Regions from separate parts of the Kitasatospora sp. NPDC048662 genome, predicted to be linked through region 3. Evidence: riboswitches for the same ligand, from Rfam matches in the RefSeq annotation. Region 3 holds a riboswitch; each other region holds the start of a gene.

Region 1 (2,189 bases), on a different contig from region 3:
TGTGCACCGACGGCATGGTGGAGATCCCCGGCCGCGACCTCACCGAGGGCATGGACCGGCTGATGGGCGAGGCCGACCGGCTGGTCGCCACCGCCCCCGGGGCGGTCCGGTCCGGCGCCGCGGTCCGGCTGATCGACACCGTCGCCAAGCACGTCAACGACGACCGCGCGGTGCTGCTGATCTGGCGCCGCTGAACTCCCGTCAGGTGCAGACTCGGTGAGCGCGGAGTGTCCACGGAGTGTCAAACCCGGGCGATGATCTTCGGCCAATTCCGGTACGCCGCCCGGGCCGGGCGCCGATGCCGGATCTGCCTGCCGGTTTGCCGCGCCGGCCAGCACCGACCGCCGCCCGCCGACGGGTTGTCAGAACCAGTCCGCTATCGTCGCGGTCGGCGAAAATCAGTCCTGCCAGGCGGGTTCGGGCACCGAGCGACCGGGCAAGTCCTTTACGCACTCAGCACGAGAGACCACACTGAGTCCGGATGGAGTGGTGGGGACACGGGGGGCAGGGGCCGGTTTCCGCCTGGGAGCCAACGCCGGCTTCCACCGAACCCCCGCCATGAATCGAGGAAGTGAGTCCCGGTGGCCTTCTCCGTCTCCGCGCTTGTCCTGTTCGGCATCATCGTCGCGATCTTCATTCGCAACAAGCAGCTGAAGACCGGGCACGCCATCGTCGCCGCCCTGTTCGGCTTCATGCTCAGCCAGTCGACCATGGCCGGCCCGATCCAGCAGTTCCTCACCTCGGTCTCCAAGGCCATCGCGTCGATCGCGGGCTGACGGCCTGTCGGCTCCCCGGCGGCACGCCACGACGGGCGGGATGCACCCCCGCGCCGTCCATTCGGCCTGCCCGCGGGTGACCAGGCTCACCCGCGACGTCACGCCAGGTCCGCGCCCGAACGCGCACGGTGGCCGAAGTCGCCCACCGTGCGGGGTTCGTACGCGCACCGTCATGATCCCGTACGCGCACCGCAGTGGCGGTGTCGGCACAGCGTGACCTGGTGGATCGTCAGCCCCTTCCCGATCCCGGGAGCGGGGCCGATCGGCGTTTGCCAGCCTCACGGGCCGTGGGATTTGCTTCCTCCGCAGCCCGGCCAGTGACCGGGCGGGCCACCGGACGGAACGCCTAGTCCTGCCGTCGTCCGGTGCCGACCAGATACCACGCCACGGCAGGAGCGGGGGAACCACAGGTAAGTCGCCGGGCCCGGGAACAACCGGGAACGGCTCGGGGTGAAGCCGCAGTTCCGCGGCCGGGCAACTCTCGCCCGAACCCGACAGCTCACCTCGCAGGCGTCGGAGAGGAACGCCTTCATGTCCGCTCAGGGCAAGCACCGCAAGCCGCGCCTGGCCACCATCGCCCGGATCGCCATCGCCACCGGTGTGGCCGGCGCCGCGATCGGCCTCCCGGTCACCGCCGCCTCCGCGCACACCTCCACCGACCAGGCCGGCAGCCGCCCGGCCACGGTCACGGCGGAGGCCACCCCCGTCGCCGACGCCGCCGCCCCGCACAGCTACCGGGTCGCCTCCGGCGACACCCTGTCCAAGATCGCTGCCGCGCAGCACGTCGACGGCGGCTGGGAGAAGCTGTACCAGGACAACCGTTCCGTGGTCGGCGGCAACCCCGACCTGATCTTCCCCGGCCAGAAGCTGGCGATCAACGGTCAGGCCGCCGCCCCCGCGAAGGCCCCGGCCGCCAAGTCCACCTCCACGGACACCGCCGCCGCGCCGAAGGCCGCCGTCAAGCCGGCCGACACCACCAAGCCGGCCGCCACCGGCACCGTCAAGTCGGCCACCACCGGCACCGTCAAGGCCCAGCCCGTGCCCCCGGCCCCGGCCGCCACCGCGGTCACCGCCGTCCCGGCCGCCGCGAGCACCAGCGCGTCCGCCACCTACGTCGCCCCCGCGCCGGGCAAGGTCACCACCGGTTACAAGGTCGCCGGCTCCAACTGGGCCTCCGGCTACCACACCGGCATCGACTTCCCGGTCGCCACCGGCACCAGCCTCAAGGCCGTCGCCGCGGGCACCGTGGTCTCCGCAGGCAACGGCGGCGCCTACGGCAACCAGGTCATCATCAAGCTGGCCGACGGCAAGTACGCCCAGTACGCCCACCTGTCCTCGATCTCCGTCTCGGCCGGCCAGGCCGTGACGGCGGGTCAGCAGATCGGTCTCTCCGGCGCCACCGGCAACGTGACC
Region 2 (2,189 bases), on a different contig from region 3:
GGCGGGTCACCGCTCGGTGGCGGAGCTGGACGCGATGGCCCGCTTCGCGACGGTGCTGTACGAGCCGTTCTTCCTGGCCGGTGGGGTGCTGTTCGGCTGCGCGGTGTTCGGCCGCCGGATCCTCGAAGGAGGCGGCGGCCGTCGGTGAGCGCGGACCGGCCCTACGGCTGCAGGCCGCGCTGCTGGAGCCAGGGCAGCGGGTCGACCGGGGCGCCGCCACCGGGGCGGACCTCCAGGTGCAGGTGCGGGCCGGTGACGTTGCCGGTGGCGCCGACCGCGCCGAGCACCGTGCCGGAGGTGACCGGGCCGGAGGCGGTGGCGATCCGGGAGAGGTGGCAGTACCAGAGTTCGGTGCCGTCGGGCAGGGTCTGGATGACCCGGTAGCCGTAGGGGCCGGACCAGCCCGCCGAGGTGACGGTGCCTCCGGCGACGGCGGCGACGGGAGTGCCGGTGCGGGCGGCGAAGTCCAGGCCGGTGTGCAGGTGCGCCCAGTGCGCGCCGGACTGGGCGAACTGCGCGCTCAGCTGGTAGCCGGCCACCGGCAGGGTGTGCGCGGCCTGTTCGGCCTCGGCCTGCTGGGCGGCGCGCTTGGCCTCGGCCTCCTGCGCGGCGGCCAGCCGGGCGGATTCGTCGGCGGCGGTGCGCTGGCCGTCGGCCTGCTGCTGGATGCGGGCGGCGAGAGCGAGCCCGGGGTCGCCGGCGAGCAGCCCGTCGGAGGCTTCGTCGGCGGCGGTGACGGGCACCGGGGCGGCGGCCTGCGCGGGGGTGGCGGCGAGTGCGGTGGCGCCGAGCGCGGCGGTCATCGCGGTGACGCCCAGCAGGGGCGCGCCGGTGCGGGACTGCCGGGGCAGCCGGTGCCGGGCGGCTTCCGGCTCGACCGGGTGGTCGAGCAGCTGGGTGCCGGTGCTCTCGCTGTAGGTCGACGCCACGGGGGCGTGCTCCTTCCTTCCCTGCCGCCGACCGGGTTAGCTGACGGGTTCGGAGGTGGAAGGTCTCCTACGGTCGGGCCCAGGGCCGTCCCGATTCACCCCGGTGGAACGTGGTTCCCCGGCTCCTGGGACGCCCCGAGGGGTGTGCCCAAGTGGATTAGGCGTGGCGCACGGTGCCGCATGGTTACGGCGTTGCCGACCGCGCTGCGTTATCAAACGTTAATCCTATGGACCCCATGATTCCAAGCCGCTACCACGAGACGGCGAAGATTTCCTGACGCCCTATGGGTGATTTATGACGGTTCACCAGGGCCAAGCTGACGGATTGTGACCGAGTGGTTGAGTATCCGTACTCACGCCGCGCTCCCGGGCCGACGCGACCCTGGTGCCATGACCGCAACCGTGCCGCACCGGACCACCGCCGCCTACTTCGCCCAGGCCGCCCTCTCCTTCGGGCTGGCCACCGCCGCACTCGCTCTCGGGATCGCCTACCTGCCGGTGAGCGCCTGGATGCGCGCCTTCCTCGCCGTCGGGCTGCTGTACGAGATCACCTCCGCGTTCACGCTGGCCAAGGTGATCCGGGACCGCCAGGAGGAGGGCGCGATCACCAGCCGGGTGGACAAGGCCCGGCTGGACAAGCTGCTCGCCGAGCACGACCCGTTCAAGGTGGAGGGCATCTGACCGGTTCGGCCGCCCGGCCTTGACGGCTAAGGCTATTAGCCTTAGCTTTGTGGCTATCGGCAGTCGGCCGGGCCTCCAGCGCCCGGCGCGCCGCAACGCCCGCCCAGGAGGCCCGCGATGAACAGCACCCTCGGCACCACCCGGTACCTCGACGTCCCCGGCGGCCGGATCGCCTACGACGACACCCCCGGCACCGGCGTCCCGGTCGTCCTGCTGCCCGGCATGCTCGAAAAGCGCACCACCTACCGGCACCTCGCGCCGCTGCTGACCGCCGCCGGGCACCGGGTGATCACCATGGACCTGCGCGGCCTCGGCGAGTCCTCCACCGGCTTCACCGACTACTCCCCCGCCGCGATCGCCGACGACCTGGTCGCCCTGCTCGACCACCTCGACCTGCGCGGCGCCGTCCTGGCCGGCAGTTCCTACACCGGCGCCACCGTGGTCCGGGCGGCCGCGCTCGCCCCCGGGCGGACCGCCGGGGTGGTGCTGATCGACGCCTTCATCGAGAACCTCCCGCTGAACGCCTTCCAGAAGGCCCTGTTCGGCCTGGCCACCCCGCTGATCACCGCGTTCCCCGGC
Region 3 (2,189 bases):
AGGCCGGCGGCTACGCCGGGATCGCGGTGCAGAAGGCGCTCGACAAGCGTGGTGCGCCGTACGTGTGGGGTGCGACCGGCCCGAGCAACTTCGACTGCTCCGGCCTGATGGTGTGGGCGTACGCGCAGGCCGGCGTCTCGCTGCCGCGCACCTCGCAGGCGCAGGGCAGCTACGGCACCAGCGTGGGCACCGACTGGCACAACGCCCAGCCCGGCGACCTGGTGGTCTACTACGGCGACCGGCACCACGTCGGCATGTACATCGGCAACGGCATGGTGGTGCACGCGCCGCACACCGGTGACGTGGTGAAGACCATGAAGGTCGACGCCATGCCGATCTCGACCATCCGTCGGGTCTGACGGCCCGACAAACCAGACATACGCCCTTCAGGGCGACAATTGACGCGCTGTGACACGCCCGGGCGGGTCGAGATCCTGCTGTGATCTCGAACACGTCCGGGCGTCGCGTTTTCCGGGTGGGCGGTGGGAAATGCTACGCACTGTGCAACGGATCCCTTACGTTCGGTCAGATTCGTAATCGAAATTGACTCAGATTCAGATTTTTTTCCGACAAGGATTTGAACGGATCACGGATCGGTTACTAGGGTCATAGTTCGACCGCCGCAGAGTCGATCGCCCAAGGGGGGCGACGGTGGGGGTCGCCGCCGAGTCCGTGACGCAGCGGGCGGATCGTCAGAACGAGATCCGCCGACGGGGATACCCCTGCGGGGGTGCTGTCGAACGGAGCCGGGGAACCACGTTCCCCCGGGGTGAATCGGCGCCAGGTCGGCCGCGACAGTGGCCGGTGAGGCGCTGTAGGGCATCTCTTCCGGCCCGAACCCGTCAGCTCACCCGGTAGGCGGTGTGAGGAAGAAGGAGTCCGCCTTCGTGGCGTCCCATCGCCGTCCCAAGCCCGTCGGCCGTGCCCGGGTCTCGATTCTCACTGCCGCTGCCGCCACCGCCGTCGCGCTGTCCGCCCAGAGTGGTGCGCACGCCGACCCGGCGCCCACCAAGGACCAGGTCAAGCAGCAGGTCGACCAGCTCAACGAGCAGGCCGAGGTGAAGACCGAGGCGTTCAACGCCTCCGTCGAGAAGCAGCAGAACCTGCAGAAGCAGGTCTCCCAGTTGCAGGACCAGCTGGCCCGGCAGCAGGACCAGGTGACCACCGTTCAGGAGCGCCTGGCGACCATCGCGGCCGAGCAGTACCGCAACGGCGGCATCCCGCAGACCATGCAGCTGATGCTCTCCAGCAACCCGGACAACTTCCTCGGGCAGGCCGGTGCGCTCAACACGGTCGGCGCCACCCAGTCCGACCTGCTCAAGAGCTTCAAGGCCGAGCAGGCCAAGCTCGACGGGCAGCGCAAGGAGGCCGAGCAGAAGCTCGCCGAACTGGACACCACCACGAAGGCCCTCAAGGCCGACAAGGAGGACATCCAGTCCAAGCTGGCCCAGGCGCGGGAGCTGCTCAACACGCTCACCCAGAAGGAGCGCGACGAGCTCGCCGCAGCCGAGGCCAAGGCCGCCGACTCCTCCCGCAGCCAGGCCGAGCGCGCCTCCCGCGGCGACAACACCCGCACGGACCTCAGCGCCCCGGCCCCGGCCGGCTACGCGGGTGCCGCGATGAACGCCGCGCTGTCCAAGCTGGGCAGCTGGTACTCCTACGGCGCGGCCGGCCCGACCACCTTCGACTGCTCCGGCCTGATGCAGTGGGCGTACGCCCAGGCGGGTGTCTCGATCCCGCGCACCTCGCAGGCCCAGGCGGGCGCCGGCACCAGCCTCGGCACCAACATCGCCAACGCCAAGCCGGGTGACCTGATCATCTACTACGGCGACCAGCACCACGTCGGCATGTACGTCGGCAACGGGCAGATCGTGCACGCCCCGCACACCGGTGCGCAGGTCCGCTACGAGTCCGCCACCGTGATGCCGATCAACAAGATCGTCCGGATCTGACGGCCGCTCGGAGCCTTCGGCCCGGCACCCCGCGCAAGGGGTGTCGGGCCGCTCTCGTTCCGGTGTCCGATTCGCGGTCGAATATTCGAAGTTGTCAGGGTTTGGACTGAATCCGTCCGACTCGCTAACCTCTGCCCCGGCCCCCCGTGCGGACGGCCGCCCGACCCGCGGGCGGCGGCGGAGGCCGGAGCGCAGGAACGGAGTCGTCGCACGTGCCCGTGCACCGTCGCCCCCCAC
Region 4 (2,189 bases), on a different contig from region 3:
CCCCGTCCAGCACCACCTTGTCGGTGATCCGCACGGCACTCCCCGCCCCGGGCACCTTCCCGCCCCACCCCTTGGCGTCCGACCACCTGCGCCCGCCCTGGTCCACCGCCCCCGCCACCGGCTCCGCCCCGGCCAGCGACTGCCGCAGCACCACTCCCCCACCGACGGCCGTCACCGTCCCGACCGCCAGCCAGGTCAGCATTCGCCGCCGGCCCAGCAACGGCCGCCGGTGCCGCCCGTTCTCCCACTGCTCCACGATGGCCGCCTCCCGAAACGCGCAGGGACTCCGAATCGTCGGGGGCAGCATAGGTGGCGGGTTCGGTGGAAATCGGCGACTTCCGAGGCGACTAAGCATTCTGACGTACCGTCATCCACCAGTTCGGCAGAAATGGGTGACGGGGGCAATTCCATGACCCGTCAGCAATGGGCCCTGGACGCCGGAGCAGAGTGGACAGAAGCTCACAAATCACCCATCGACTGACTCCCAAACAACCACAGAGGTGAACTTTCGTCCGACAAGTGCCATAACCACCCAAAACGGGCACAAGATCGACAACTTCCTGACGGCAGCCCAGTTCCGGCCACGCACAGCGGAGTTCGTCCGGAATTCCTTGATCGCATTTTCCGGGCCCGGTGACGGCCGTCACAGGAATTTGCGAATCATCCTTAAATCCGCTTAATCTCCTGCCCACGTTCGTGGACACACGGACCCAGCTCGCCCGGAACGCCGAATCCTGCCGCCGGGTGGGCCGGCTCATGCGAAACGCACCGCGGCAGGGGCGGGGGAACCAGGTAAGTCGCCCTGGGGCGGTCCTGACGGACCGGTCCGGGGCTTGGGGTGAAGCCGGGCGCGCCGAGAGGTGCGCGCGGCCGGGCAACTCCAGCCCGAATCCGACAGCTCACCTCGCAGGCGTGGGAGAGGAACGCATCTTCATGCTGCCCATCAGCGCCAAGCGCGCCCGCCGTCTGATCGCCACCACTGGTGTGGTGGGCATCGGCCTCACGGTTCCCGGCCTGGCCGCGGGTACCGCCTCCGCCGCGTCGGTGGCCACCTGGGACAAGGTCGCGCAGTGCGAGTCCAGCGGCAACTGGTCGATCAACACCGGTAACGGCTTCTACGGCGGCCTGCAGTTCACCGCCTCCACCTGGGCCGCCTTCGGCGGTACCGCCTACGCCCCGCGCGCCGACCTGGCCACCAAGGACCAGCAGATCGCCGTCGCCGAGAAGGTGCTCGCCTCCCAGGGCCCCGGCGCCTGGCCGGTGTGCTCCGTCCAGGCCGGTCTGACCAAGGGCGGCGCCGCCCCGCAGGTCAACACCTCCACGGGCTCCACCACCGCCCAGACCCAGGCCCCGAAGCCGGCCGCCCAGCCGCAGGCTCCGAAGCAGACCCAGCAGGCGGCCCCGCAGCAGCGTCAGGGCCAGGCCCAGAGCCGCCCGCAGGCCCCGGCCCAGCCGCAGGCCGACCAGGGCGCCCAGGCCGCCGGCAGCTACACCGTGGTGGCGGGCGACTGGCTGTCCGCCATCGCCCAGCACCAGAACGTCGAGGGTGGCTGGGAGAAGCTCTACGAGCTGAACCGCTCCGTCCTCACCGAGGGCCCGGACATGATCTACCCGGGTCAGAAGCTGGCGCTCGGCAACGTCTCGGTCGCCGAGACCCCGGCCAAGCAGTCCGCCCCGGCCCGCAAGTCCTCCGGTTCGACCCCGGCGCCGAGCACCCCCGCCCCGGCGCAGCCGAGCACCCCCGCCAAGCCCGCCACCACCACGACCGCCACCACCGCCACGACCGCCACCACCGCCCTCAAGGCGACCGGCTCCAAGGCCGCGGCGGTCGACTTCGCGCTGTCGAAGGTCGGCCAGCCGTACATCTACGGCGGCACCGGCAACGGCGGCTGGGACTGCTCGGGCCTGACCCAGGCCGCGTTCCGCCAGGCCGGCATCAGCCTGCCGCGCGTGGCCGCGGACCAGGCCGACTACTCGACCCGGGTCTCGCTGAACAGCCTGCAGCCGGGCGACCTGCTGTTCTGGTCGAACAACGGCGCCAACTCGGGCGTCTACCACGTGGCGATCTACATCGGCGACGGCAAGTACGTCGAGGCCGCCAACCCGAAGTCCGGCGTGAAGACCGAGACCATCGCCAACTGGGCGCCGGACTTCGCCGGTCGGGTCTGAAACGCCTGACACCGCGCACA

Evidence for each region. A riboswitch is a leader RNA that binds a small molecule or an ion and turns the genes downstream of it on or off. The one in region 3 is predicted to bind cyclic di-AMP.
Region 1: another riboswitch for cyclic di-AMP. It lies ahead of ACZ6R9_RS20485 (M23 family metallopeptidase); the one in region 3 lies ahead of ACZ6R9_RS29720 (C40 family peptidase).
Region 2: another riboswitch for cyclic di-AMP. It lies ahead of ACZ6R9_RS05860 (M23 family metallopeptidase); the one in region 3 lies ahead of ACZ6R9_RS29720 (C40 family peptidase).
Region 4: another riboswitch for cyclic di-AMP. It lies ahead of ACZ6R9_RS26680 (transglycosylase family protein); the one in region 3 lies ahead of ACZ6R9_RS29720 (C40 family peptidase).

The regions. Positions count from the first base shown of each region.
Region 1 covers NZ_JBVJHA010000007.1:45,011-47,199, forward strand. Annotated here, with positions in the region: gene ACZ6R9_RS20475 (PP2C family protein-serine/threonine phosphatase) at 1-194, shown strand, start outside; gene ACZ6R9_RS20480 (hypothetical protein) at 582-776, shown strand; cyclic di-AMP (ydaO/yuaA leader) riboswitch at 1,149-1,302, shown strand; gene ACZ6R9_RS20485 (M23 family metallopeptidase) at 1,308-2,189, shown strand, end outside.
Region 2 covers NZ_JBVJHA010000001.1:1,206,470-1,208,658, reverse strand. Annotated here, with positions in the region: gene ACZ6R9_RS05865 (DUF3995 domain-containing protein) at 1-148, shown strand, start outside; gene ACZ6R9_RS05860 (M23 family metallopeptidase) at 162-929, opposite strand; cyclic di-AMP (ydaO/yuaA leader) riboswitch at 940-1,103, opposite strand; gene ACZ6R9_RS05855 (YiaA/YiaB family inner membrane protein) at 1,320-1,610, shown strand; gene ACZ6R9_RS05850 (alpha/beta fold hydrolase) at 1,728-2,189, shown strand, end outside.
Region 3 covers NZ_JBVJHA010000015.1:82,445-84,633, forward strand. Annotated here, with positions in the region: gene ACZ6R9_RS29715 (C40 family peptidase) at 1-359, shown strand, start outside; cyclic di-AMP (ydaO/yuaA leader) riboswitch at 696-877, shown strand; gene ACZ6R9_RS29720 (C40 family peptidase) at 888-1,952, shown strand; gene ACZ6R9_RS29725 (C40 family peptidase) at 2,165-2,189, shown strand, end outside.
Region 4 covers NZ_JBVJHA010000012.1:13,725-15,913, forward strand. Annotated here, with positions in the region: gene ACZ6R9_RS26675 (hypothetical protein) at 1-256, opposite strand, end outside; cyclic di-AMP (ydaO/yuaA leader) riboswitch at 755-928, shown strand; gene ACZ6R9_RS26680 (transglycosylase family protein) at 913-2,169, shown strand.